Linked DNA regions of Solitalea canadensis DSM 3403. The protein of the gene in region 2 interacts with the protein of the main gene of each other region in a pairwise test. Links are inferred from orthologs where the notes say so. Each region holds a gene or a part of one and is shown on either strand. Other genes may lie near its edges.

Region 1 (15,369 bases), 910 kb from region 2 along the record:
CAACATGCCTCCTGCAGCTGCAGAACCAATAGTTCTGTTTCCAATTGCACCCGGACCAGTTGCCATAACCAATGGAATCAATCCGGCAATGAATGCAAATGAGGTCATTAAGATTGGCCGGAACCTTACCTTCGCTCCTTCCATTGCGGCCCTGAATACGGATGCACCCTCGCTATGTCGTTGAACAGCAAATTCTACAATCAACACTGCGTTTTTACCTAACAATCCGATAAGCATTACCATGGCTACCTGTGCATAAATGTTATTTTCCAGTCCGAATATTTTTAAGAACAAGAATGCTCCAAAAATTCCGGCAGGCAATGAAAGAATAACCGAAAGTGGTAAAATGAAACTTTCATACTGCGCAGCAAGGATCAGGTAAACAAAGCCAAGGCAAATAAGGAAAATGTAAACAGCTTCGTTTCCTCTTGAAACCTCATCTTTAGAGATACCAGCCCAATCAATACCGAAACCTCTGGGCAATGTTTTAGCAGCCACCTCAGTAATTGCCTTAATGGCCTCACCACTACTATATCCCGGAGCTGAAGAACCACTGATCTCTGATGAGTTATACATGTTATGACGAGTGATTTCAGACAGACCATAAACTTTCTCCATTTTCATGAAGGCCGAGAACGGTACCATTTCACCTTTATCATTTTTAACATACAGCTTTAACACATCTTCAGGCAAAGCGCGATATTGAGGTAAGGCCTGCACCATCACTTTATACTGCCGATCGAATTTGATGAAACTGGTTTCATAGTTACTACCAATTAAGGTAGAAAGCGTATTCATTGCATTATCAATAGTCACACCTTTTTGCTGTGCAATGTCATTATCGATTCGCAACATGTATTGAGGGAAACTCGCACTGTAAAAGGTGAATACAGAGGCTAACTCTGGTCGCTTGCTAAGTTCTTTCACAAAATCACGACTCACCGTTTCCATCTTTTTGTAATCACCACTACCGGCTTTATCCAATAAACGTAACTCAAAACCACCTGCAGCTCCATAACCAGGCACTGCCGGCGGTTGGAAAAACTCAATACTGGCCCCGGTAATGTCTTTTGATTTCTCTTCCAACTCATTGATTATATCCTGAGCTGATTCCTTACGATCTTTCCAATCTTTAAGGTTGATCAAACAAGTACCAGAGTTAGCACCGGTACCCTCGGTTAAAATCTCATAACCCGCTAATGAAGAAACCGACTTAATTCCATCAATTCTCTCCGCAATCGACTGTAGTTTTTCTGCAACCTGATTGGTTCTTTCCAAAGATGATCCTGGAGGAGTTTGAATAATGGCATACACCATTCCCTGATCTTCATTTGGAATAAAACCGCTCGGTACACTATTATTTAAAATCCCTACTCCAATACAAAATGCCGCCAACACACCAAAGGTTACTATTCGTCTGCTCACCACCTTATTAAGCACCAGTTCGTACTTAATGGATAGCTTTTCAAACAATCGGTTGAATCCATGTAAGAAACGATCTACAAGAGTTTTCTTTTTAGCTTTCCCATGGTTATTCTTTAACATCATGGCACACAATGCAGGTGTTAAAGTAAGCGCCACCAATCCCGAAAGAATAATGGCTGTTGCCATAGTGATTGAGAACTGACGATAGAAAATACCTACCGGGCCCGACATAAAGGCTACTGGAATAAACACTGCCGCCATCAGGAAGGTAATTGCGATAATAGCCCCACTGATTTCCCGCATGGCGCGTTGTGTAGCTTTTAATGGGGAGAGATGATATTTCTCCATGTTAGCGTGAACTGCTTCGATTACCACAATCGCATCATCCACAACTACACCAATGGCCAATACCAATGCAAAAAGCGTGATCAGGTTTAAAGTAATACCAAAAAACTGCATGAACACGAACGTACCCACTAATGATACCGGAACCGCAATTGCCGGAATAATGGTGGAACGCCAGTCGCCTAAAAAGATGAATACTACTATACCTACCAAAATAAAGGCTTCGACCAGGGTATGAATTACTTTTTCAATAGAAGCATCTAAGAATTTAGACACATCATAACTGATTTCATAGTCCAGCCCCTTAGGAAAATCTTTTGATTTTAGTTCCTGCATTTTGGCCTTTACATCAGCAATAACCTGACTTGCATTACTTCCGTATGCCTGTTTTAATACAATGGCAGCAGATCCTCTTCCGTTAAGATTGGAGTACAAATCATACATTGAGCTACCAAATTCAATATCGGCAACATCTTTTAATCGAAGTAACTCGCCATCAGGACTAGAACGTAACACTATATTTCCATATCCATCTTTGGTGCTATACCTACCTGGATATTTTAAAACATATTCGAAAGCCTGTGAACGTTTGCCTGAACTTTCCCCTGTTTTACCCGGAGATGCTTCAATACTCTGTTCATCCAATGCTTTCATAACTTCATCAGCAGAAATTTTATACGCCAGCATGCGATCAGGTTTTAGCCAAATCCTCATTGCATACTCGCGGTTACCTAAAATATCGGCAAAGCCTACTCCATCAACCCTTTTTAACTCCGATAAAATGTTTATATCAGCAAAGTTGTAAAGGAAGTTTTCATTCATTTTAGGATCCTTGCTATAAAGGTTGATATACATCAACATATTCGACTCTTCACGACTAATCTTTACCCCTTCTCGAATTACTAACGGCGGCAATTTATTAGTTACCGCAGCTACACGGTTCTGCACATTCAGCGAAGCCTGATTAGGATCGGTTCCTAAGTTAAAAACCACTTGAATGGTTGCTTCTCCATCATTACCTGCATCAGAAGCGATGTATTTCATTCCTGGTACACCATTCAATGCTCTTTCCAACGGAATCACAACTGATTTTATTAAAAGCTCATTGTTTGCTCCCGGGTACTCAGCAGTGATATTCACTTTTGGAGGAGAAATGGATGGAAACTGTGTTACCGGCAAATGAGCCATTGACAACACACCCAAAAACACGATGATGAGCGATATTACAATAGAAAGGACGGGCCTTTGTATGAACTTGTTAAACATAAAATTAGGTTTGGCGTGTAAATTATTCCGCTTTTAATTTTAACTGGCCGATCACGTTTTTAGGATCTTCAAAGTTGCAAGCGATCTTATCATCGTCTTTCACTTTCTGCACTCCTTCAATCAAGATTTTATCATCAGTTTTAAGGCCATTACTTACAATGTAGATATCAGGAAGCTCTGTCGCTACGGTAATTTCTCTTGATTTTACCACATTGTTTTTATCTACGATAAATACATATTTTTTATCCTGTAACTCGTAAGTAGCTTTTTGAGGTATTACCAGTGCATTTTTAATAGGGACTACCATTTGTACTTTCCCGGTTTCACCATTTTTTAACAATAAGCCTGGATTAGGGAATTTTGCTCGGAAAGCAATATTTCCGGTTTCATTATCGAACTCACTTTCAACAGTTTCTACCTCACCTTTTGCTTTTAACATTTCGTTATTGGCCAGGATCAGACTAACCTTTTGCTTTTGGCCTTTATTAGCGGTGCTTTGATAGTTCAAATATTCCGGCTCCGATACGTTGAAATAGGTATAAACCTGGCTATTGTCCGAAAGACTAGTTAACAATTCGCCTTCATCTACTAAACTTCCCAGTTTTAAAGGGATGCGATCGATCGTTCCATCAAATGGCGCCCTGATTTCTGTAAATGAAAGATGCAGACTTGCCAATGATGCTTCAGCTTTAGCCTGGTCAAGCTTAGCTTTCGCCATCGTCAATTCGTTTTTAGAAACGATATTTTTGTCAGCTAACGTTTTCGTATTTTCATACTCAATTTCCGTTGCTTTAGCTTCTGCCTGAGCCTTTTGTAATTCTGCCTCATAAACCTTCGGCATAATTCTGAATAATAACTGACCTGCTTTTACTGATTGCCCTTCGTCTACATAGATGTTTTGCAGGTATCCTTTTTCCTGAGCTCTGATTTCAATATTACGAACTGAGCGTATCTGAGAAACATACTCCTTTGTAAAAGAGGTGTCAATAGCTAACGGACTTGTAACCGCGTAATTACTTACCTCTTTCTTTTCTTCTTTATCGGTTTGTTGGCAACTAGTATTGTATAGCAGGGCACAAAAACCCGCAAGCACTACAATCTTCTTCATCATAATGAGCTCTATTTGGTTATTAAGTATCTTTTAGATTATGCAGGAAAATTGAACAGTGCGAGAGCTATCTTTTTTGAATACCAGAAATGATTCGATTGAATCTGCAATCAAAAATGAAGCATAATGAAATGAAAACTGCTCCTTCCATGATACAAAACAAAGGCAGTTTTATGAATTTTTTATGAAGTTACCAGGGATAGTAAGAGAGATAACGCTAAGATGATAATTGCTTAACGAAATTGGAAGGTTTGTCTCCATTCATTAAAATGATTTAAATGAAACTAAAAACGGCCCTTCTCTTTAAGGAGAAAGGCCGCTTCAAAATTATCATTTTAAAAGACTAAACACCTAATAATAAGCGAGTAGGATCTTCTAATAATTGTTTAACACGTACTAAGAAACCAACAGACTCGCGACCATCAATAATACGGTGGTCATAAGAAAGGGCAACATACATCATCGGACGAATTACCACCTGACCATTTACAGCAACAGGACGCTCAACAATATTGTGCATACCTAAAATAGCTGATTGAGGAGCATTGATAATCGGCGTCGACATCATTGAACCAAATACACCACCATTCGTAATAGTGAATGTTCCACCTGTCATTTCTTCAATTGAAAGTTTGTTCTCTCGAGCTTTTAACGCTAGGTTAAGAACTTCTTGTTCTATTTGAGCTAATGTCATAGAATCAGCGTTACGGATCACCGGAACAACTAAACCTTTAGGAGCAGAAACAGCGATAGAACAGTCTACAAATTGATTGTATACAATTTCCTCACCATCAATACGTGCATTAACAGCAGGGAATTCTTTCAAAGCCTCACAAACTGCTTTGGTAAAGAATGACATGAAACCTAAACCAACACCGTGTTTTTCCTTGAATTTATCTTTGTATTTAGAACGGATCTCCATGATTGGCGACATATCTACCTCATTGAAAGTAGTTAACATTGCCGTTTCATTTTTAACAGCTACTAAACGTTTAGCAACAGTTTTGCGAAGATTCGACATTTTTTCGCGTTTCTCAGCACGAGGACCAGCAGGTGCAGCGGCCGCAACAGGAGCTGCAGTTTTCGCAGGTGCAGCAGCAGCTTTAGCTTGCGCTTTTTCAGCATCCTCTTTGGTAACACGACCATCTTTACCTGTACCGTTCACATCTTTTGGATCGATACCTTTTTCTGCTAAAATTTTACCGGCAGCAGGAGATGGATGACCCGCAGCATAAGAATCACCTGACGATGCAGGAGCGGCAACAGCCGCAGGAGCTGAAGCAGCTACAGTTTTTTCTTCTTTAGCAGGCGCGGCAGCTGGAGCTCCGGCACCTTCTTCAATAGCACAAATTACAGCGCCAACAGGAATAGTATCACCTTCAGCAGCCATTGTTTTTAACACACCTGATTTCTCAGCAGTTAATTCAAAAGTTGCTTTATCCGATTCTAATTCGGCAATTACCTCGTCCATTTCAACAAACTCACCATCATTTTTAATCCAGCGAGATAAGGTTACTTCGGTTATCGATTCGCCCACAGCGGGCACTTTCATTTCTAAAGCCATTGTTTTTTTATTACGGATTGCGAGTTATTATTTTTATTTCGGGTTGCGGGTTACGGGTTTCGAATTGCGTATAACAAGTACTGTTATATCTACGATTTGAGTTCGTAATTCGTAACCCGAAACTCGTAATTCACTAATTAATCTACTTTTACTGCTTTCTCAGTTGTTTTCTTCACGTTCTCTTTTACCTCTGATTTCACTTTGCTGGCAAAAGCTTTTGCAATAATATTTAATTGCTGCGCTACGTGCAGTTTCGAATAACCGGTAGCTGGAGAACTTGCTTCTAAACGAGCAATTACATCTAATGGTTCTCTGCGTAAGTGACGAACTAACCAAGGCCATGCTCCCATATTCTCAGGTTCTTCCTGTACCCAAATCCATTCTTCTGCATTGCTGTATTTCTCTTTAATCGCATTGTATTGCTCATAAGGGAATGGATAGATCTGTTCTAAACGAACAACAGCCACGTCCTTACGGCCATCTTTTTGTTGCTGATCAAGTAATTCATAATAAATCTTACCTGAACAGAACAATACGCGTTTAACGTCTTTTGCTTTTACGTAGTTATCGTCGATGATCTCTTTAAAGCCACCTTTAGTAAAGTCGGCCAATGGACTCACACATGCAGGGTGACGCAATAAGCTTTTAGGCGAGAATACTGTTAATGGTTTACGGAATTCATTCTTTAACTGACGGCGCATAATGTGGAAGATCTGTGCCGGTGTAGTACAATTAGCTACATACATATTGTACTCTGCACAAAGCTCCATCATACGCTCGATACGAGCTGATGAGTGCTCAGGTCCTTGACCCTCAAAACCATGAGGTAATAACATTACCAATGCATTACTGCGTTGCCATTTGGTTTCTGCAGCAGCAATGTATTGATCGATAACGATCTGTGCACCGTTAACAAAATCACCAAACTGAGCTTCCCAAATTGTTAAAGCATTTGGAGAAGCCATCGCATAACCATATTCAAAACCTAAAACGCCATACTCTGAAAGGTGTGAGTTATAGATTTCAAATGGAGCTGCAGGTGAAGTAGCTACTTTTTCCTGAATTGGATTGTATTCCTCATCCGACTCTTCTACCTTAATGATAGCATGACGGTGTGAGAATGTACCACGTTCAACATCCTCTCCTGAGAAACGTACTCGGTGGCCTTCATTAACCAAAGTAGCGTAAGCTAATAATTCACCCATCGCCCAATCCAACGATTTAGTTTCGTTGATCATTTTCTTGCGATCGCCAAATAGCTTTTCAATCTTGTTAATGAATTTTTTATCTGAAGGAAGATCGGTGATCCTATTTCCTATATCAACTAATGTTTTCTCGCTTACCGCGGTATCAACTGATTTTACAAAGTCTTCAGGGGTAGCAAAACGCATACCTTTCCATGGACCTTGCATGGTTGGTTTTGTAAACTTAGGCGCTTCTTGTTTTACTTCATCCAATCGTTCTTGCAACATTTTACGGAAGTTCTTATCCATTTCTTTTGCAAGATTGGCATCCACATCACCTTGTTTCAACAATTTTTCATTGTAGATCTCACGTGGATTTGGATGTTTCTCAATCGCTTTGTATAAAGTAGGCTGAGTGAAGCGAGGCTCATCTCCTTCATTGTGACCGTAACGACGGTAACAAAGAATGTCAATGAACACATCATTATGGAATTTCTGACGGTATTCCATTGCCAGGTTAATTGCATAAACAACCGCTTCCACATCATCTCCATTTACATGGAACACAGGAGAAAGGGTTACTTTAGCAATATCTGTACAATAAGTACTTGAACGAGCATCACGGTAGTTGGTAGTAAAACCAACCTGGTTATTGATTACCAGGTGAATAGTTCCTCCAGTTTTGTAAGCATCAAGCTTAGCCATCTGAAGTACTTCGTAAACAATACCCTGACCTGCTACAGAGGCATCACCATGAATTAATATTGGTGCAAGCTGCTTATAATCATTATCGTATTTCTGATCGATCTTAGCACGAGCAATACCTGTTACTACACCATCAACAGTTTCAAGGTGTGAAGGATTTGGACAAAGGCTCAAGTGAACATCTTTACCATCTACTGTTTGTACATCGGTAGAGAATCCCATGTGATATTTTACATCACCTCCAAATGGCGCACTTTCATCGTAGTTTTTACCTTCAAACTCTGTGAAAATATCTTTGTAGGTTTTGTTCATGATATTGGCCAATACGTTCAAACGACCGCGATGAGCCATACCAATAACAAACTCTTTAATGCCTAATTCTGCACCTTTCTCAATAACTGAGTCTAAAGCAGGAATAACTGTTTCAGCTCCTTCTAAAGAGAAACGTTTTTGTCCTAAGAATTTTGTGTGAAGGAAGTTTTCAAAAACAACTGCCTGATTCAGTTTATGAAGAATACGTTTTTTCTCATCAGAAGTAAATTTTTGCTTATTTCTGCTGCTTTCCATACGCTCCTCAAACCACTTCATTTTTTCAGGGTTACGGATGTATTTGTATTCAGCTCCTACTGATTCACAATAGGTTTCTTCAAGCAGCTGACGAATGTTTCTCAAAGTTGTAGCGCCTAATCCAACTTCGATACCTGCATTGAATACAGTATCCATGTCAGCTTCGCTTAAGCCGAAAGTTTCCAGTTCTTTACCTGGGAAAAACTTCATGCGTTCGCGAACAGGATTAGTTTTAGTGAACAAGTGGCCGCGTTGTCTGTAGCCGTTTATCATGTTCAACACCTTCATTTCTTTTTCAAAATGCTCATTTGTTGCAGGCACATCGGCTCCTGCTTCTGAATTTTTGCCTAATTCAAAGCCTTCGAAAAATTTCTGCCAGCTGAAATCAACTGACGTCGGATCACTTTTATATTGTTGATAAAGAGATTCGATATACGAGGTGTGCGCGTTGGTAAGATACGTGAGATTATCCATTCTACTTACTTATTTTCCAATAAAATCTGTCGGGTAGCAAAAGTAGTTATCTTACCTGTTATATGGAAAGAAAAAAAGGAATTTTGCGTTTATAGAAAATGATTTACATCAGTTAATCATTCTGATGCAATTTTAACCTTTCTGACCATTTAACAAGTAAAATACAGTCGTTGCACTTCGGCATTGTTATTAATAAAATCGATTAGTTCAGGTACATTTTTAATCACTGTTAAGCGATCTTGAGGAGTAATGGCAGAATTTAATGCCAAATGCCCTGAAACAGCTAATGGCCATTTTGGTAAATTTTCAAGCAATTTAGTAACCATGATATTTACATCTCCAAATACAGTATCGGTAATAAGGAATGTAATTGCATAATCAGGATCATAATAACTGGCTACCTGAAAAAGGTCTTCATACGGCAAGTTAGCTCCCAGGTACAACACATGATGACCACGAGACTTAATCAAATAATTGGCAAAAAGCAGACTTAACTCGTGAGCCTCTCCTTCTGGTAAAAAGAGCATATATTTTTTAGCAAGCTCAGGGTTAGGAGTTTCAATCTTACTAATTGCGGTGATAAGCTTTTGCTTGATAAGGTGAGTGATAAAATGCTCGTGCGCAGGATTAATAGTACCGGCCTGCCACATCATTCCTATCTTATGAAGAAATGGATAAACAACTTCCAACATAGTACGCTCCATACCCATCGACTGAATACTTGTTTCCATTGTTTCTTCAAAAATGGCTTCATCAAGGGTAAGCATAGCATTGCACATAGACCCAATGGTACATGAACAACCATTAATTTCGCAGTCGGCAAGCTTATTTATTTGATTGGAGATATCATTCTCACTCATTTTCGCCACTTCAGAAATTCTCATCCCTGAATCGAGCAACAATGAAATATTCAGAAACTTTTTCAGATCACAATCATCATAGTACCTGATATTGGTATCTGTTCTTTTGGGGATAATTAGGTTATATCGTTGTTCCCAAACCCGGATGGTATGTGCTTTAATACCTGTCAAACACTCTATATCACTTATCGAGAACTTTTTCACTCTTTTATTATTTCTGCAAGTTTAACAATTGTTAACGCATTGTTGTTTGTAAGTTAAACGTAGTACTACAAAGAAAATAAATTCACTTAAATTCTTCGCCAGTCCTTCAATATACTATGTATTGATTTAGCGTCTTCTTAATATTTTATTCTGTAGCTATAACGAGTAAAAACGATAATTGTTTAAACTTCAACGCAATTCATCTTTAAACTTAAACTAAACAATTTTTGTTACCATCAAGTTAATTATTTTTAGTTTAGGTTATACCTGTCTAACCAATGTTTTTTTGTTTGTTTTGTTTATAACCTAACCTTGTTGCTTAGCTCATTTTTGATTTCATCATATGAAAATTGCCATTCTAGACGACTACCAAAATGCTGTAAAAGATCTTAACTGTTTCCAGTGGTTAAAAGACTACGATGTTACCATTTTAACTGAAACGGAGAAGAACACCATTCTACTGGCCGAAAAGCTTAAAAACATTGAAATTCTGGTGTTGATAAGAGAACGTACTCAAATCAATGAAGATTTGTTAAGTAAGCTGCCTGATTTAAAGCTCATTAGCCAAACGGGTAAAATCGCTAATCACTTGGACTTGCCCGCTTGCACACAACACAAAGTTGCGATTGCGGAAGGCATTGGTTCTCCCATCGCACCGGCCGAGCTAACATGGTCGCTCATTATGAATACGGTTCGACAAGTTCCTGCTGCCATTGAAGATTTCAAAAATGGTAAATGGCAAACCAATATCGGATCAACAATTTACGGTAAGACAATTGGTATCTGGGGTTATGGAAAAATTGGAAAAATGGTTGCCGGTTATGCTAAAGCGTTCGGCGCTAAAGTATTGGTATGGGGAAGTGAAAACTCAAGGATAAATGCTGTAAATGACGGTTTTGAAAGTGCTAAAAGTAAAGAAGATTTTTTCAGATTGGCAGATGTGGTTTCGCTGCACTTGAGGCTTAACGATAAAACAGCTGGAATTGTCAAAGAAACTGATCTACTATTAATGAAACCTACAGCAGCTTTAATAAATACCGCTCGTGCCGAATTAATTGAAGAAGGAACTTTACTTAAATGCTTAAAAACGGGTCGTCCAGGTTTTGCAGGGGTGGACGTTTATGAAAACGAGCCCATCTATGATAGTAACTATGAACTTTTGCAAATGAAAAACGTTGTTTGTACACCTCATTTAGGCTATGTAGAAAAAAGCGGATATGAACTGTACTTTGCCAAAGCCTTTGAGAATGCAATCAACTATATTAATGGCAATCCTACCAACATTGCCAATCCTGAAGTATTGTAATATTGAACAGTTAATTAAACTCAGGTTGCCAGTTATAATATGTACTCCATCCGAGTAAAAGATTGCTAATGTTGCGATTATAAAAAAGCTTTTTGCGAGGCAACTAACGTTAATTAGTTAGTATTCAAAACATAAACATAGCAAACGCGTTATGTAAATAAGTAGTCAAAAGCTTACATCTAAACTCATAAATTTATGGACGCTCGTGAGAAAATTAAAACCGCGTATATGGACTATGTTCTTACTAACAATGAACAGCCCAAGTCGGTATACGCTTTTACCAAGTCTTTAAAACTGAAAGAAGAAGACTTTTACAAACATTTTAATTCATTTGATGCTATTGAAGGTAGTTTCTGGAAAGATTTGTTTAACGAAATAGCCCTTAAAGTAAAGTCTCAAGAGGTTTATCCTGATTATTCTGCAAGAGAACGTATCCTCTCCTATTTCTTCACTTTAACAGAGGAAATGAAATCAACCCGAAGCTTTATTACGTATTCAATTAAACATGCCGGAAAAGGCTTTTCGACACCTAAGATCTTAGTAAAAGCAAAACTTTCTTTTGAAGAGTTTATCTCGGAAGTACTTCACGAAGGAATCGATAAAAGTGAGATTATCGACCGTAAATTCATTTCTGACAAATACAAAAATGCGCTATGGCTGCAATTGGCTTTCATTATCAATTTCTGGATCAATGATGACAGTGAAAACTTTGAAAAAACCGATGAAGCAATAGAAAAAGGAATCAACGTTACCCTCGACCTTATGAGCCGTGGCCCAATCGACAATTTGCTCGAATATGGAAAATTCCTCGTTCAACAAGGAAAAGGCAAAGTAAAATTCACGTTTTAAATCGGTCAATCAGAACAATCTAAAACGATCGGTGTAATTCCTCTATAATCGGTGTAATCCCTCTTAAAAATAATGAAAGAGCAAAGCAGTATCCCCGTGTCAAAAGTAGAACGATCTGTTAAGTTCGTTACTACAGGTGCTAAAGTGGGAGTCAATTATATAAAGCATTACTCAAAGAAATTAGTCAATCCTGAACATACAAGAGATGAGCTAAATGAGAACAATGCTGCTGATATCTATAATGCGTTGAGTCAGTTGAAAGGCAGTGCCTTAAAAATTGCACAGATGTTAAGCATGGATAAAAATATTTTACCCAAAGCCTATTCAGATCAGTTTTCACAAGCTCAATATAGCGCCCCACCTCTTTCCGGACCGCTGATTATTCGGACATTCACTAAATTCTTTGGAAAAACACCTGATAAGATTTATGACTCCTTTAATCTTAAATCAACACATGCTGCCTCCATCGGACAGGTGCATAAAGCAAGCTTAAACGGAAAGAAACTTGCAGTAAAGATTCAATATCCGGGAGTTGGCGACAGCATCAGTTCTGACCTTAAAATGGTAAAACCTTTTGCATTCAGGTTACTGGGAATGAGCGAAGCCGAATTAGCTGTTTACATGAGGGAGGTTGAGGAGAAGCTCTTAGAAGAAACCGATTACGAATTGGAGGTTAATCGTTCACAATATTTTGCACGTGAATGCGCGCACCTGGATAACATTGTATTTCCGACTTATTATCCACAGTTCTCGAGCAAACGCATAATTACTATGGATTGGATAGAGGGTCTTCATTTACGCGAATACCTTAATACTAACCCCTCTCAGGCAGAACGTAACATGATTGGACAAGCACTGTGGGATTTTTATAATTTCCAGCAACACGAGCTGAGAGCAGTCCACGCAGATCCACATCCCGGGAACTTTCTTATTACACCAGAGAAAAAACTTGGCATTATTGATTTTGGTTGCATCAAAGAGCTACCTGATAATTTTTATTATCCTTTTTTTGCTTTCGTTGCCAACCCGTTTGAAGATCGAGAGTTAACGATCGATTATTTTAAGCAGTTGGAAATGATTTTTGAAGATGACACCCCAGAAATGGTGGATTTTTATTATGAAAATTATCGGGAAATGATTGGCCTTTTTGCGAGACCTTACGTGCAAAAAGAGTTTGATTTTAGTAAACCGGGGTATTTTGAAGAGTTATTCATATTAGGTGAAAGAGCATCAAAAATGCCAGAATTTAAACAAGCTCGCGGAGTAAAGCATTTTATTTATACCAACCGTACCAACTTTGGCCTTTACAATATTTTGCATGAACTGGGTGCAAAAGTAAAAACGGATACCTATAAACCTCACGTGATAAAAGCTTAGGATTACATGAAAGTACTTTTTTCAGGTGTTAACGGATATATAGGAACGCATTTATTGCCATTACTAATCGAAAAAGGACATGAAATATTCTGTTTCGTTCGGAACAAGAAACGTTTCCATGAAAAAAATAAGTTTAGCGATCAGCTACATATTATTGAAGGAGATCTTTTAAAAGCAGGTTCATTAGCAAATCTCCCGACCGATATTGACGCCGCTTATTACCTTGCCCATTCTACAGGTGCCATTCATGAAGATTTTCATCACATGGAAAATCTTTGTGCTCATAATTTTATTTCCATACTTAAAAATACGTCGTGTCAGCAACTGATATTTCTAAGTAGCCTTGTTAATAGTGATACCGGTCCAGCGTTAAATCTTGAGAACAGACTAAAATCCAGTTCAATTCCTCACACCATTTTAAGAACAGGTCCTATTATAGGCACGGAAAGTACTTCAGTTGAAATTATCAGAACCTTGGCAAAAAAAGCCCCTGTTATCATTACTCCTCAGTGGTTCAATAATAATTGTCAGCCGATAGCGCTTCAAAACGTACTCCAATACTTAGAGGGCGTTTTAGGCAACAAAAAAACATTCAATCAACAATTTGATATTGGCGGACCAGATATCCTTTCGTATAAGCAAATTCTGTTAACTTATCTTCAATTGGCCAAACTCCATCGTCCGGTTATATGTGCTCCTGTTTCTGCCACCCAATTATCTGCATATTGGTTATTTGGTTTAACCGACATTTCGCTTTCCTCTGCTAAAAAGTTAATCAGCAGTATGAAAAACGGACTTGTTTGTGCCGATAACAGGATACGTGAAATCGTAAAAGTACCCTTGCTTAGCTATGATGAAGCATTAAAACAAGCAATAAACTAACAGCGCATCAAGCGTTAAAATCACGCTCAATTAATCTTGTTAAACATTTAATTATCTGTGTAATAACCGTTATATTTTTTATATTTAAGTAAACTGTACAAGTATGCTTAAGGTAAAAGACATTTTAGCCAAAAAGGGCAATACGGTTTACACCATTGATGCAGAAGAAACCGTATACGATGCTTTAGAGGATCTAATAGAAAAGAACATTGGGGCATTAGTAGTAACAGATCATGGGCGTCATATTGGCATCTTCACCGAACGCGACTATGCGCGCAAAGTAATTTTGAAAGGACGAGCATCGAAAGAAACCCGTGTAAGAGAAATTATGAGCGACCACCTATTTACCACTACTCCAAATGATGAGGTGGAAGAATGCATGGAAGTTATGACCTGCAATCGGCTTAGGCATTTACCAGTAGAAGATAATTTTGAACTAGTTGGGATGATATCGATCGGAGATGTTGTTAAACACCTCATCGAAGTACATGAGATGATTATTGACGACTTAGGACATCAAATCAGGGATTGTAAAACTGATTTTTAGGTTTACATAGAATACACCCCTAACCCTTCTAACTGAAATCGGGAGAGGTTAGGGGTGTAAATATGAGGTAATATCAACACCCCATTAGAGGGTGGAAAATAAACTGTGTCAAAGGTTAGAAAGAATTAAGACCTTTAACACAGTTTTTTATGGAAACACCAGAATTTGATTTAGAGTTTATTAAGAAGAAAGCCTTGGAGCAGTTTCGCTCAGGTAAGTCTCTGTACGGCAAAGAAGGGGCATTCGCACCATTGCTGAAACATTTTTTAGAAGCCGCCTTGCAAGCAGAGTTAGAGGGCCATTTGGATGAGGAGGAACGCAACTCGGGCAATCGGAAGAATGGCAAAGGCCAAAAGCAACTCAAAACGTCCGATGGAACGCTGACCATCGAGACTCCCCGCGACCGAACCGGCACCTTTGAACCCGAACTGATCCGAAAACGGGAAACCATCCTGGCCGAAAGCCTAGAGTCCAAGATACTGGGGATGTACGGCCTGGGGATGAGCTTCCGGGACATCTCCAAACACATCAAGGATATGTATGACACGGACATCTCCCACGCCACCCTGAGCGCCATTACCGACAAGATCCTCCCGCAGATAAAAGAATGGCAAAGCCGTCCTTTGGAAGAACTGTACACTATCGTTTGGCTGGATGCCATGCATTATAAGGTGAAAGAAGATAACCGGGTGGTATCGCGGGCTGT
Region 2 (15,015 bases):
TCAGCAAAATCAAAAGCAGGTCGCGGATTCAGGAAAGGACTCATGGTTCCAGACAAGGCACCATCGCAATGAATGTAATAGTTTTGAATAGCTGCGTCATTCAGTATCGCTTTTATCTTCGTGATATCGTCTTTTGCTTCTGTCATTGTTGTACCGATGTTAGCCATAATAATTACAGGCATATGTCGGTTCATTCGAATGGTATTGCTTAAATCTTCATAATCAATTTCACCGTTTTTCTGTGCCCTGATAACAATGTTAGGCATATCAAGCAAATGAAGATTTTTATGAACACTATAATGGGTAGCTGCCGAGTAATAAACCATTCCTTTGGGATGAAGCTCACGTGCCATGTATAAACCATACATATTACCTTCAGAACCTCCATTGGTTACATACCCCCACCAGTCGTTCTTCTGCGCACGAAATACTTCTGCAAAGAACTCCAATACTTCACGCTCCATCTCTCTCGAATCCACCGAATAGGTGCAATCAGCAAATGGGTCTCCTATATTGTTTACCGGATATTTCAACAACTCAAACAATTCTGAGTAATCGAAATCCTTTGAAACAGGATACCCTAGAGAGTTTTGAGAGTTTTCTTTGATCTTTTGACGCAATGCTTCCAGCTTATGCTGGTCTTCAGCATTTAATTTATTCATACTACGGATTGATTGGTCTGCAAAGATGGGAAATCAATGGGAATTATGGAGAAGATTTCGTGTTGTTTTTCGGAAAATGAACACCCTTAACCCCTAAAGGGGAACTCTCATTGTATGAGAATTTCTACTTGAGAGGCTTAGCTATTGACAGTATTAATAATAGTGGAGGATAATTATCGAACACCCCAACCCCAATGTGTTAGATGGGTTCCCTTTAGGGGCAGGGGTCTATACAAGTAATAATTCCCCTTTAGGGGTTAGGGGTAAAAAATCAACGCATAATGAAAAACGCCTTTGCATTAAATCGTTTTATTCCTACCAGTTCATCATAACGCTTACCCACCGGACGGAAGTAGACATATATAGTGTAAGCATTATCCGTTTCGAAATGACAACCTTCAACCGGACAAACATCTGCTACAGATTGGCCTTTAGGTACAAATGCATAACAAAAGTCATAATAGCCTTGCTTGAATAATTGTTGTGTTTCCAATCGTTGAGTTACTTCATTAAAGGCAAGCTTATAGTCGTCTTTTATCTGGTAATCGGTAAGTTTACCAAACAAATAATAATCACCCACAGTAGTTGGTGGGGTATCTTTTAATGCGAAATGAGTTCTGGTATAGTCGGCGTCAACTTCAGCATCACCACCTCCATCCTGATTTCGGATGGCGTATCCACCGTTTAAATCAACTATTGTAGAATATGCAGTAGCACTGTAATTATCATCAGGGAATAAATATACATCCGTTTGTTTTTTCTCCTTTACAATGTCTTGGATACGCTGCGAGAAGAAACGTAAACTGCGTGTATCAAAATTCCTGAACTCACTTCCTCCTAAAAATGTACCCGAATCCATGTCATTATAAACCAACTCGTTATTGCGTATAAATGTGGGTTTCATATTATTCATGGCATTATCAGGACGATCGTTTTGTGTAAGAACCGTTTTTATCTCAGACATTGGATTAGAAACATTCAATGCAGGATGCTGAATGGTAAAGTTAACTTTCTGCGTTTGTGAGCGGTCTTTTATTACGGTTCCCCGTTTAACTTCCGTAAGAATATTTACGGACTGCCTGAGCACATAAAAACGACGAGTTAACACCAGGTCCATCGGGTCGTTATTCAAGTACACTTTTAGCAAATAATTACCAGAAATGGTAGGTTTCATGGTGCTTGTCGGAAAAGCAAGCGTGTAATGAGTATACTGCTGAATCGTATTAAATGAATATTTATATTGAATTATACGATCTTCTGTATAACCATCTAAATAATCTATAGTCGACAGGTTACTTGGTTTCCAATCGGCTGTACAATGTTCAATCGTATAAAAATAATCCTGAGTACTTCCGTTAAGATCGTCAAACTGCAACACTAATTCCTCTGCACTCGCCAAAGAGAACACGGGAATGGTGGCATAATCCTGATTGGTAATATTTTCAAACTGAACGGTTTTAATGTTAGGTCTGTATACCCAATCCTGATATTTTAGCTTTGAATCTTGTGCTCTTGCAGTTGAATTCAGAAAAAGAAAACAGATGGCAAACAGGTATAGAAGTTTAATTTTCATTAAGTGCGAAATTTTGCTCTAACCTAACAAAAAAAACCGTTATCTGCAGATAACGGTTTAAACGGTTTTGGTAATTGTAGTTATTTTTCCAGGATAGACACTCCGTTTTTCACGGTCATTTCGGTTTGCGATTTTAGTTTGGTTATATCGTTAAGCTTATTCTCTTTCATGTAATACCAATTGATCTTTGTTTCCTTCTTGGTAAAGTTCATGATCACAAATCCATGATCATTAAAATTGGCTGTTTTGATATGCGGATTTACAGCTTTATTTAAACATTTGGCTTCAGCACTACTCCCTGCATTACTATCTTGATCGATTAAATTAGATGCCGAAATTGAAGGAATTGCAACTTCCACAATAGCTGCAAGTCTTCCATTCTGAGGATCATAACTGCTTGCTGCATCAGCAACCTCCGCTCCTAATGAATTATGAAAACCACCGGTTACCATGACAATATTTTTAAGGCTGAATGACCGGATAAAGCCAAGCAGACTTTCTTTATCTTTTAGGTGATTATCCCACACATCGTAAGTCTTATTTGTAATTGGTTCGAAATCAGCATTTATTGTAGACATGAGATTTCGGTTAACAAGAATTTTCCAGTTAGCTGTTGAATAATTTAATTGATTGGTTAACCATTCACGATGAGGCTGTTCAAGAAATACAGCATCCTGTTCCAGTAGTGCATTAGTGCTAGCAATAAGTCCTGTATTTTGCGTGGTTTGAGTTTCTATCATCAGCATCTCGAGCATCTTACCATAAGATAATTTCCGTTGAAATTCACCTTTTGCCACTCTTACTGGCAACCACTCTACAAAAGCCTGCTCTGCTGCTTTGTTATTATCATTCCATTTTTCAGAAATAACTTCCTGTTTTTGCTTTTCCCAAACCACGATGAACGGATGAGATGCGTGTGCTTTCATCAAGTCCTTATCAAGGTGGTACTGAGCATAGCGATTTCGGTAATCCTGAAGCGTTTCCGTTTTTATTTTGGGTATGTGAGCTCGTATTTCGGTTGTGCCCGCATCTTCATCAATATAACCCGACACCACCACCACTGCATTCAAATCTTTCATTTCTGCAATTCGACCATAAGCATTAAAATACCCCGTAGTGTAGTTGTTTCCATCAGCAAATGCCAGTTTTACAGGCAATTCATCAATGGCGCCATAAGCCGTTCGAGTGGCACCAGTTAAAGATTTCTTTCCAAATGCTTCAAACTGATAGTAGTAGGTAGTATTAGGTTTTAAGCCCATTACATCAACTTTAACGGTAAAATCTTTAGTTTCATCGGTTGCAATATCACCATTACGTACAATGTCCGTAAAAGTGGTATCCGTAGCAACTTTCCAACTAACTGAAAAAGCTAATTTCCATTCACTGTTTGAAGCTTCTCTTTTGGGGGGCGTTACACGAGTCCAGATAACTACCCGATCGCTTAAAGGATCTCCTGAAGCCACTCCATGATAAAAAGGGGCAAGCTTATCATCAAGTGAAAATCCCAAAGATTTTAGATCTTCAACATAAGTTAAATAACCACCTGATTGACAAAAAGATGTATTTATTGAAAAAGTAAGGAGCGTAATTAGTATAAATAGCGTAAATCTTTGTTTCATACGAGAGTAAGTTGCTTTAGTTGATGTTACAAACTTCTAACTCGCATATTAAATCCAGTTACTTAATAGTTTATTATTTTATTAGCTTTTCGTTAAATCAGCGTCAATTGCTAAGTATTTTGTATATTCAATAACATACAGAATAAACATTTATGGCTCTATTTCATCTCAATAACTACCTTTCAAATTATTATCCTGTAAGTGTAGAAGCACGAAACGCCATTTTGAAGATTGCTGAGTTTAAGGAATGTCCACCCAAGACTATGCTCTTACAAGAAGGCCAGGTTCAAAAGTATCTTTATTATTTGAACAAAGGATTGGCCAGGGGTTATTACCACATGGCCGACAAAGAAATTACCTTATGGATTTGTTATGAGCCGGATACACTCGGCAATTCTGATAGTTTTTTTAACCAAGTTCCTTCGGATGTGGGCATAGAAACGATAGAAGCTTGCCAATTATTGATAGTACCTCGTGAGCCATGGCATGAGCTGTATGACAAATACCCCGAAATTGAGCGGGTAAGCCGTCTGGTTAGTCAATCAAACGTTCAGAAACTTTATCGTCGGATCAAAATATTGCATTATTCGTCGCCTGAAGAAAAATATCGCTACCTTATTGAAAATGAACCTCAGATAATACAGCGGACGCCTTTAAAATTTATTGCTTCTTATCTTAATATTACCCCCGAAACGCTGAGTCGCATTAGAGCTAAAATCTTCTAATCAAACAATAACTTGATTATAATCAATTTTTGTTTGCAGATTTGTTGCGATTTTTGCAGCTGAAAGGAGACCTGAGGATGAAGCACTTAAGAAGATTTCTCAACAATTATTCAGCATTGTTGCTTTGTATAATAATCATGTTATTTATTGGTTATAAAATGGCCACCAACGTTCGGTCGCTAAAACAATTAGGAAGTACCGTTACTGCTGTTATCAAGTAATTTGTATAGTAAAACACGAACTGTATTCTATAGCTGAGGTTTAATTAATCCTAAGAAATCAGGATTTTTTTATACTAAAACAGGGAACATCAAAATAATGTTCCCTGTTTTTTATAGTGGATAAGGACTTATTAAGCCTCTAATTCCATGATTTTTTCAGCAAGACTCTCCCATTCTTGTTGGGTTTTCTCAAGCTTTGATTTTATGGCTAAATAAGCATCATTTACCTCTTTAAGCTTTGATGCATTCGAAAACACTTCTTCTTTAGCCATTTCACCTTCATAGTTTTTCTGCTGATTTTCCAGATCGACTACTGCAGACTCAAGCCTATCCAACTCTTGATTGAGTTTTTTCAGCTCTTTTGATTTCTCTTTATTTTCTGAACGATTATCCTGCTTCATAATTTTAGGCTGCTCAACTACCTTCTTCGGTTCTTGAGCAACTTTACTTAATTCTTTCTGACGTTTCTCGTACCATTCATCGTATTCATGGTAGGAACCAGGATAATCCTTGATCTCTTTATTCTCAATGAACCAAATTTTATTGGCCACATTTTCAATTAAATAACGATCGTGAGAAACCAAAATAAATGTTCCTTCATACTGCTGTAAAGCCTGAATAAGAATATTAACCGATTGAATATCCAAGTGGTTGGTAGGCTCATCCAGAATCAGGAAGTTGGCGTCAGATGTTAACACCTTAGCTAATGCAACACGCGATTTTTCACCTCCGGATAATACTTTGATTTTCTTAAATACATCATCTCCGGTAAATAAGAAACATCCCAACAATGAGCGTAATTCAGTATCTGTACGTGTGGGAGCAAATGACTGAAGCTCTTCTAAAATGGTATTATCCAGATGTAGTGATTCTAACTGGTGCTGTGCAAAGAACGATTGTAATACATTATGTCCTTTATTCACCTCACCACTGGTAACATCCGAATTAGCAACAATGCGTAACAACGTCGACTTACCCTTACCGTTGGCACCAATTAGGGCAATTTTATCACCCTTTTCAATATCACCATCGGTATTTTTCAATAACTGTAAACCAGGATATTCTTTGGAGATATCACGTAATTGTACAACGCTACGACCAGATGGACGAGAAAATGAGAAACGGAATGATACGGAAGGATTATCATCATCCACATCCGAAACCCGTTCCATTTTCTCCAAAGCCTTAATACGCGATTGCGCCATTTTAGCTTTAGAAGCTTTTGCACGGAAACGTTCAATCAAACGTTCTTCTTCTTTGATCTTCTGTTGTTGGTTTTTAAACTGACCACGTTGAATTTCTTCACGCAAAGCCTTTTCTTCTATATAGAAGCTATAATTACCAGCATATTGAATTAATTGTCCACCTTTAGACTCCACAATTTTCTGAACAGTACGATCAAGGAAATAGCGATCGTGGGAAACAATAATATAGGCACCTTCAAAACTATTTAAGTAACCTTCCAGCCACTTAATTGATGGTAAGTCCAAGTGGTTGGTAGGCTCATCCAGCAATAAAAGGTCAGGTTTTTGAAGAAGAATCTTTGCCAACATCACACGCATGCGCCATCCACCAGAAAACTCTTTTAACGGACGCTTCGAATCTTCGGCACTAAATCCAAGACCTGCTAAAATTTGCTCAGCCTTATACTGGATATTATAACCATCTAAAGCCTCAAACTCATGCTGCTTATCACTTAATTTATGGAGTAAATCATCCGAATAATCTATTTCAAGTTTCTTTAGCAATGCTTCAATTTCATCATGCAGCTGATTTTGGCGTTCAAATGCCTCCATTGCCACGTGCAAAATGCTGAAATCAGATTGAACAGATAAAAGATCCTGGTTTAAATAACCGATCTTTAAATCTTTTGATTTTGAAATAATACCTTTTGTCGGTGTATAATCACCTACCAGCAACTTCAATAAAGTTGTTTTACCCGTTCCGTTGGCCCCAATCAGTCCGATTTTCTCTCCAGGTTTAATATGCCAATTAGCTTCGTCATATAAAGCTCTGGATCCAAATTCAAACGTAATGTCATTTAATGCAATCATCGGCGCAAAGATAACTCAATCCAATTTGAAAATCAGGATTTTTGCAAGTATCAAGCTGAAAAACTTTCATTTACAGTAAATCACCTGAGTCAAATTCAGTAAAAATTAAGCCTTCTCACCATTTTTAATCATTTTATCTATCCGTCAATCCTTTTATCTTTGTCGCATGTATAATCTCATCAAGCCACTTTTTTTCAAATACGATCCCGAAGTAATTCATCACAAAGTATTTAATTGGATTAAAAACGTTCAGGCAATTCCAGGTGCCAAGCAAATGATCAAGGCCACCTATTGTTTAGAAGATAACAGGTTAGCGCGTGAAGTTTTTGGTATTAAATTCAAAAATCCGGTAGGATTGGCCGCTGGCTTTGACAAGGATGCCAAACTTTTTGACGAGTTGGGCAATTTAGGATTTGGATTCATTGAAGTTGGAACAATAACACCGGTTGGACAGCCTGGTAATGACAAACCCAGAATGTTTCGACTGGTTGACGATGAAGCGTTAATTAACCGTATGGGTTTTAACAATGAAGGTGTTGATGAGATGGTAAAGCGACTGAAAAATCGTAAGGATCACTCATTAATTATCGGTGGCAATATTGGTAAAAACAAAGTAACACCCAATGATGTTGCAGACGAAGATTTTGTGATTTGTTTTGAAAAGTTGTTTGATGTGGTTGATTATTTTGTGGTAAATGTTAGCTCTCCCAATACTCCAGGGCTGCGCGATTTACAAGACAAAGAACCTCTAAAAAAGCTTTTATTCCGCTTACAGACATTAAACGAAACCAAACCAAAATCGAAACCTATTTTGTTAAAAATAGCTCCTGACTTAACTAACGAGCAGCTGGATGACATTATAGAAATTGTTCTTGAAACTAAGATTGCAGGAGTAATTGCAACGAATACCACTATTTCCAGAGAGGGGTTAAAGTCAAATCCTGACTTGGTTAATCAAATGGGAGGTTTAAGTGGTAAACCTGTAAAAGACCGTTCAACGGAAGTTATCCGTTATTTATCACAAAAATCAAATAAAGCTTTTCCGATTATTGGCGTGGGCGGGATTCACTCAGGTGATGATGCAATTGAAAAATTGAATGCAGGAGCTTCTCTTGTTCAGATATACACCGGATTTATTTATAAAGGCCCGGGATTAGTAAAAGAAATCAATAAAAAGATTCTTGAAAAAGGATTATAACGCTTAAGATAACTTATCAAAAAGCTTTAGTTCAAGCAAGACTAAAGCTTTTTTTATGGATATTAGAACTGATGTATATCTACTAAGGCTATTCTCCTCCAGAGATTTAAATAATTTAAGCGTAATAATTTTTGAGTATACAATTCAATCTCTCAACTTTTCCGACAATGAGTTATCCACCCACCCAAAACAAAAAATCCTGACCAATAATGATCAGGATTTAAAATATCTTTTATAAGAAAAGAATTACTTTGCTGCTTTTTCTAATTCAGCAATGATGTTTCTGTTTTTAACAACTTGGCTAGTAGCCTTTTCTTTTGAACGGCTACCTAACTCTAGGTTAGTAGCTAATTTCAAATGTTGAACTTCTAAACGTGAAACAGTTTTATTTTTTCTGTCTTTTCTTTTTAATCTTGTAACTGCCATGATTTCCCTGAACTTTATTGTTAATAGTTTATATACCTCTGTTAATCGTATTATAGCATGGTTTACTTCTATTAACATTAACCATTTTCGATTAACAAGTTGAGGTCGAGAGCGGATTCGAACCGCTGTACGAGGTTTTGCAGACCTCTGCCTAAGCCTCTCGGCCACTCGACCTTATTTCAACGAGGTTGCAAATTTAAGAATTAAAATTTGTTACACAACACATCTTTTTAAAATATTTTTTGCTACACTGATAATCAAGTCATTTAGTTTTTAAAACCTAAAGTTAACTATCAATTATTCCCTTCTACGCATTTCTGAACAGAATATAGCCGTTGCAATCCCAACGTTCAATGATTCCGCTTTGCCATATCCGGGTATCGACAATGGATACGATATAAATTTCCGCAATTTTTCTGAAATTCCTTTTGATTCATTTCCCATCAAAATAATTCCGGGCTGATTAAACGCTGCTTTGTAAAGGTTCTCCCCTTCTAACAATGCTCCGTATACCGGCGCTTTGATGGTATTCAACACTTTCTCAAGGTCTGTGCTTATCATATTGATCCGAAAGATAGAACCCATGGTCGATTGAACTACTTTCGGGTTATACACCTCCACAGAATTTAAGGAGGTTATTAGCGTTTTAATACCAAACCAGTCGGCAATACGAATAATGGTTCCCATATTGCCCGGATCCTGTACATCATCAAGCATAATAGACCAATGAGTAGTTAGACTCTCATTAAATTGCTGATTATCAATATTATTAATAGGCGTTTGCACTAAAGCAAATACTTCATTTGGCGTATGAAGGCAACTTATTTTTTGCAATTCACTTTCAGATACCTCATGAATAGCAGCTTTTTCAATATTCGGATTTATATTTGTGATGTTTTTTAGATAATTTTCAGTCGAAAATATTGAGTGGACTTTAAAAGAAGATTCCAGTAATTCATTCACCATTTTAACACCTTCTACAATGAACAAACCGTGCTCTTCACGGTATTTCTTATTGTGGAGAGATTTAACAAAACTTATTTGTGATTTTGAAATCATTTACATCGAGAATTTTAAACAAAACTATACTTATATTTTTAATCCCAATAATATTGTTGGGATCCTGCAAACCGAGTCGATACCTAAAACCTACTGAATCTCTAATAGATAAAGTTGAGGTTAAAGGAGTTGACAAAAAACTGGAAGAAGATGCCAAATCATTTATTCCTAAAGCTAACGCTAAATTTTTAGGCCAAAAATTTGGGTTAGGAATGTATAACACCTTCAACACTAAAAAAGGTGCTTACAAAGCAAAACCAAAAAAAATTGGGGAAGCACCTGCCATTTTTGATAGTACAAAAGCCTATTCGGCAATGCAGAAAATGAGTCGTTTTTTGCTGAATAAAGGTTATTTTAATAACAAAGTGCACTTACGGATAGATTCGATAGGCAAGAAAAAAATCAAATTAACCTACGAAGCATTTCAAGGACCGGTATATACCATTCGTAATTACAGCTTCAATATACTCGACACTGCTCTACTTCATTTATACACTAAGAATTACAAAAAGCCAATTGATTCAGGTAAAAACTATGATTATTATTTGCTTGAACGCGAGGTATCAGTAGCCAACAACCTTTTTAAGATGAATGGATACAAAGATTTCGAAAAATCTTATATCCGATATAAAGCTGATACGCTTATTAATGACTCTGTAAGAAAGAGCGGTGGAAAAGCTAGTCACCAAGTCGATATCATCACCATTATTAATAATCCAAAAGGCAAAGATCATCATCAGGCATTTACGATGAATGATACTTATGTAACAATTACCCCGGGTGTAAAAAGAAGGGAAATTGAACCGGACACTATTAGAAAAAATGACATTTATTTTTTAGATAAAGAAGGCCGTTTTAAACCTCATCGTTTTTCTGACTTGATCTTCTTCAAAAAAGGTGCACTTTTTAACAATGATGATTATCTGAAAACCTATACCAGGTTGGGTGATCTCAATCTTTTTAAATTTATCAATTTTGATTTTAGGAACGTTGAGGGCGATAGCTCCAAATTAAACACCTACATTGAACTAATCCCTTCCAAACGCAGAAGTGCAGCCGTTAATGGAGAGTTTACACTAAGCGGAAGTTATTTAGGAACTAACGCCGGAGTAACTTATATGAACAAAAACTTTTTTGGAGGAGGTGAGATTTTTGAATTTAAGCTTAAAGGAGGTCTTGAATTTCAACCGACGAACTTTAATGGTTTGGAACAACCCCGAATTAGAGAAAAGACAGTTGAAACAAGTGTAAGTATTTTATTTCCACGATTACTTTCTCCATTCAACTTTAATTTAAGCAGATACTCCTTACCTAAAACACGGATCACATTAGGTTATAACTATGAAGGCCGTCAACAATTCTCAACCGGAAACATTTTTACAAGCTTAAGTTATGAATGGAAAGAAAATATTAAAAAATCGCATTATTTAACACCAGTAACCATATCACTTGTAAACTCACATATAGATTCTGCACTTGCTGAACAATATATTTTATCAGGCAACCTATCTGCATTAAGCCGTTATGAACCCTATTTTGCATTAGGATCTCAATACACTTATTTATTAAATGATTATAAAATAAGATTTGGGGGAAGTTTCGTTTATTTTAAAGGAAATATTGATGTTGCAGGCAATCTTCTTTACTTAACTTATAAACTGGCTGGAGCCAAAATAAATACGGACGGTTATTATACAACTTTCAACAGACCATTTTATCAATATGCTAAACCTGATTTAGAAATCAGGTATTATAAATTGCTTAATAGAAATCAGTTCATTGCCCGATTTAATATTGGGGCTGGGTTTGCCTACGGAAACTCATCAGCAATGCCCTATTCTAAACTTTATGGTACAGGAGGGGCGAACTCATTACGCGCTTGGAGAGCCAGACAAGTTGGTCCTGGAGCATTTCCAAGAAATGACCTCAAACCTACGGGAGCTGATAGTGTTCGTTTGAACCTGGAACAATTGGGAGAAATGAAAATTGAAGCGAATCTTGAGTATCGTTTTAATATTACCAACAATTTTTTCGGATTTAAATTAAATGGTGCCACATTTTTAGATGCTGGTAATGTGTGGAATATTTCTGATTTTGAAGGAATTTACCCGAAAGGTCAATTTGAGTTTAATAACTTTTACAAGGAACTCGCAATTGGCACCGGACTTGGCGTCCGTTTAGATCTCAGTTTCCTCATTCTACGTCTGGATGCCGGCTTAAAACTCCACGATCCCCAATTTGAGAGTGATCGATGGGTTATTAAACACTTATGGGATAAAGATTTTAAAAACCAATACCCGAGTTTCAGGTTTATGAATTACTCAATTGGTATTGGGTACCCGTTTTAGGGGTTGGGAGTCTTGAGTTCTGAGTCGGGAGTCTTGAGTTCTGAGTCCATAGTTGATAGACTATAGTCCATAGCCAATAACTAATCGTTTATGATCCTATAATAAAGCTTTTTTTGAAAATTATTAAAAGTGATTTAATCAAATGCTTGAATTCAATACTCAGGACTTAGTACTCTCGACTATGATCTATGAACTATGATCTATGAACTAATCAAAACAACCCCTGCGCCCAATTTCCTATTATCTCAAAATAACTTCCTACGCTTAAGCCGGTGTTAAATAGGAAAAATGCCAGAACAATTCCTATGAATAGGAAAATCAACTTTTTAACGAAGTAGCCGATAATGAAAAACGCAACAGGGATTATTAACAATAATGCGATTGGAATTTTGATAGGCCAGTAAGATTCGCCTGTTTTTAGCAAATAGTATAACCTAACAGAAATAAGCGAGTTGGCTTCTGGATGAAAATATACAAATGTTGAGCCTGAAAAATTTTGTTTTACAATGGCCTCGCCCTTGTTAAATTTTAATGGAACATCTAATCCGTTCATTGAAAATGGATAGGCTCCGACAATTTTTTCGTCTGTTACATCACTACTTGCATCTGTTGCAACAATCTTTAAATTATTTTCATGTGACACCAGTTTAAAATCAGTTATGCTTTTTTTCTGATTTGACTGACCAAAAGCTTTCTGATTGAATGCAAGCAGCACTGCGAAAACTATAAATAGGAATGCTATTCTCATTCAAGCGATTTTTTATTGTACAATATATAACCCAAATGTAAAAGAACTCCCCATCTTTTCTGTGGATCGTCATAATAATTTACGCTCAAGCCAATGGGGCCAACAATGCTCCTGTATACTGCTCCAGCGGTGGCTGCAAGTCTGAAATATTGATTAGGTTCGGTAACAGCTGCCTGTTGATTGAAACCCTCTTGTAATTGATCGAAAGGAATAAAGCCATACCCCTCAACTCTGAAATCAAGATTTCTCTTAAAGGTGTAAACACTCCTCAATCCCACATTAATGAAATTATAAGCTCTGAAATTCGCCAAGAATAAAGAGCGTGAATCTTGTAATGGATACGCTGCCGGTTGCTCAACCAACGATGCTTTATAAGTGGCTAATGTGGGCTGATTAGAAATTAACGCCTCTGCTGCATATCCAAATGAGTAGTTTTTACTTATTGAAAAATACCGATCTGAAGTCACTCGAAAAGCAAGCCATTCACGACGTTCACCGTTTAAAGCCGGAACTATTGAAACCGATCCCGGATCATAATCTTCATTCCCATTGATGTAACTTAGTGACAATAATGTTAAGGAACCACTGCTAGCGTATTGCTTTCGGTTTAGGGTGTTTCTTTCAAGAATAAATGAAATTTTTTGTCCATTAAAAACAGTTTGATCCAATACATCAGACGCATTAAAATCATTGTATGGACTATATTTATCAAAGTTTCGAAAAAAACCGCCTTCAAACACTAATCGGGTATTCCCTTTGTAAGGAAATCCGAAACGCAGAGCAAGTAACTTATCCGATTGATTTAGCGGAACTGCATTCTTATTCTCGACAAAAATTTCTGAGTTTCTAAAATAGTCCCAATGGTTATAGGTATAATTTATCTCAATAAATGTTGGTGTTTTTGCACCAATATCAATTCGTGAACCTAAATTCATGGATTCATAAAAACGACCTGAATAAAAATTTGTGCAAAAAGTGTAGGATTCACGATTGACGAAATTGTACTGTAACCCAAGAAAAAAATTACTAATCGGCCTGGACGAAAGGTTCCCTCCAAGGTCTATTTTAAAGTTCCTATCGGGCTTAACATTTAAATCGAAGTTGTATGTTTTTTTAAGAGAGTCATTTTCAATACGAGGATAAACCGTTTCAAAATTATCATCAGCCATGAGTTTATAATATCCCTTCTTCAACTGCAACATATCTATTGCCCCAGATCGTTTTCCTAACACATCCTCAATGTAAGCCCTTTGTTTGCTGTTTGCTCCGGTTATCCTAACTTCTCTGATCGAATCTATTTTATTCTTCCGGATAAAGGCCAATCGTTTTGAATCCAACTCTTCAGGAACAGACCGTCCTTTAATGCGAGCTTTTATAGAATCCATGTTTTTCATTGCCGCTTCATAACCTCGCTTAATTAATGCCTCTACAGGCTCAAAATTGGTTACGCTAAAACCCTTTAAATCAGGCTGAACATATATACCATTCTTTCCTAATTTTGTGGAGTCGGATTTTGAAAGAAACAGAAAAACTGCAAATCTCGACATCAAACGTTCATCAATTTCTTTGGGGTAATCATTATAGATCTTAGAGGAGACATTACAACCGATCATTATGTCCGGATCAAAATCATCCTTCATTACATCGGCTGGAAAATTATTATAAACACCACCATCAAACACGTATTTATCGTTAATCTTTATTGGACGATATACAAAAGGAACCGTCATGGTTCCCCGTACAGCATCAGAAAGATTACCCTTGCTTAAATAGATAGGTTCCTGAGAAAACACATCAGAAACTACACAACGAAAAGGCACAAATAAACTGTCAAAATTATAGTTAGCACTTGCTGATGCTTGTGACAATAACTCGAGCAGGGCAAAATTTAATGGGATATCATTGATCAGGTTGGAACGAAGCTTAAATTGAAAAGAAGAATCAACCGCGATTCGCGCAGTAACAAAGGACGGATTATCGGGCTTATTTTTGTAGAAGAGTTTATAATCGCTTTTAAAACGACCGTTTACCCAATCCTGAAAATCTGCACTGGTTGCAATATATTCTATTTGTGAAGGAGAGTAACCTGCCGCATACATTGAAGCAACAATTCCTCCCATTGATGTTCCAGCTATATAATCGATCGGTATGTTATTCTCCTCTAACGCTTTTAACAAGCCTATATGAGCTAATCCTTTTGCTCCACCTCCACTTAAAACTACTCCAACTTTTTGGGCAACAACGGACGAGCTTAGAAACAATAAAATAAATAAAAGATAGTTCTTCATTAAAAAAAGGCAGCAACAGAATTTTTCAGATCTCAATTCAGCCTATGAATATCAACAAAAAAGATCAAACTTTATTGTTCGTAAGTATAAATCC

Evidence for each region.
Region 1: the proteins of SOLCA_RS11520 (region 2) and SOLCA_RS15285 interact in binary tests that used the Escherichia coli proteins (3 or more experiments, as listed by UniProt). The link is inferred for Solitalea canadensis DSM 3403 from one-to-one orthologs.

Annotation. Positions count from the first base shown.
Region 1 is NC_017770.1:3,674,960-3,690,328, forward strand. The notes cover bases 5,646-8,948. They hold SOLCA_RS15285 (2-oxoglutarate dehydrogenase E1 component), read right to left. Parts: upstream 8,639-8,948; coding sequence 5,846-8,638; downstream 5,646-5,845. Other genes in these bases: odhB (2-oxoglutarate dehydrogenase complex dihydrolipoyllysine-residue succinyltransferase), read right to left, coding at 5,646-5,708; SOLCA_RS15290 (MerR family transcriptional regulator), read right to left, coding at 8,788-8,948. In the rest of the region: SOLCA_RS15270 (efflux RND transporter permease subunit), read right to left, coding at 1-3,036; SOLCA_RS15275 (efflux RND transporter periplasmic adaptor subunit), read right to left, coding at 3,059-4,144; more of odhB, read right to left, coding at 4,488-5,645; more of SOLCA_RS15290, read right to left, coding at 8,949-9,702; SOLCA_RS15295 (D-2-hydroxyacid dehydrogenase family protein), read left to right, coding at 10,046-11,008; SOLCA_RS15300 (TetR family transcriptional regulator C-terminal domain-containing protein), read left to right, coding at 11,237-11,857; SOLCA_RS15305 (ABC1 kinase family protein), read left to right, coding at 11,930-13,234; SOLCA_RS15310 (NAD(P)H-binding protein), read left to right, coding at 13,241-14,116; SOLCA_RS15315 (CBS domain-containing protein), read left to right, coding at 14,220-14,663; SOLCA_RS15320 (IS256 family transposase), read left to right, coding at 14,813-15,369. UniProt on the Escherichia coli protein: E1 component of the 2-oxoglutarate dehydrogenase (OGDH) complex which catalyzes the decarboxylation of 2-oxoglutarate, the first step in the conversion of 2-oxoglutarate to succinyl-CoA and CO(2).
Region 2 is NC_017770.1:2,770,087-2,785,101, forward strand. What follows is about bases 4,394-7,342. They hold SOLCA_RS11520 (ABC-F family ATP-binding cassette domain-containing protein), read right to left. Parts: upstream 6,855-7,342; coding sequence 4,932-6,854; downstream 4,394-4,931. Other genes in these bases: SOLCA_RS11515 (Crp/Fnr family transcriptional regulator), read left to right, coding at 4,394-4,579; SOLCA_RS11525 (quinone-dependent dihydroorotate dehydrogenase), read left to right, coding at 7,021-7,342. Also shown: SOLCA_RS11500 (histidine decarboxylase), read right to left, coding at 1-662; SOLCA_RS11505 (type IX secretion system plug protein), read right to left, coding at 934-2,235; SOLCA_RS11510 (alkaline phosphatase D family protein), read right to left, coding at 2,316-3,854; more of SOLCA_RS11515, read left to right, coding at 4,007-4,393; more of SOLCA_RS11525, read left to right, coding at 7,343-8,052; SOLCA_RS11530 (hypothetical protein), read right to left, coding at 8,299-8,556; SOLCA_RS11540 (TrmH family RNA methyltransferase), read right to left, coding at 8,776-9,537; translocation and assembly module lipoprotein TamL, read left to right, coding at 9,522-11,885; SOLCA_RS11550 (hypothetical protein), read right to left, coding at 12,097-12,633; SOLCA_RS11555 (patatin-like phospholipase family protein), read right to left, coding at 12,630-14,921. UniProt on the Escherichia coli protein: Genetic data indicate it may be involved in ribosome assembly or function.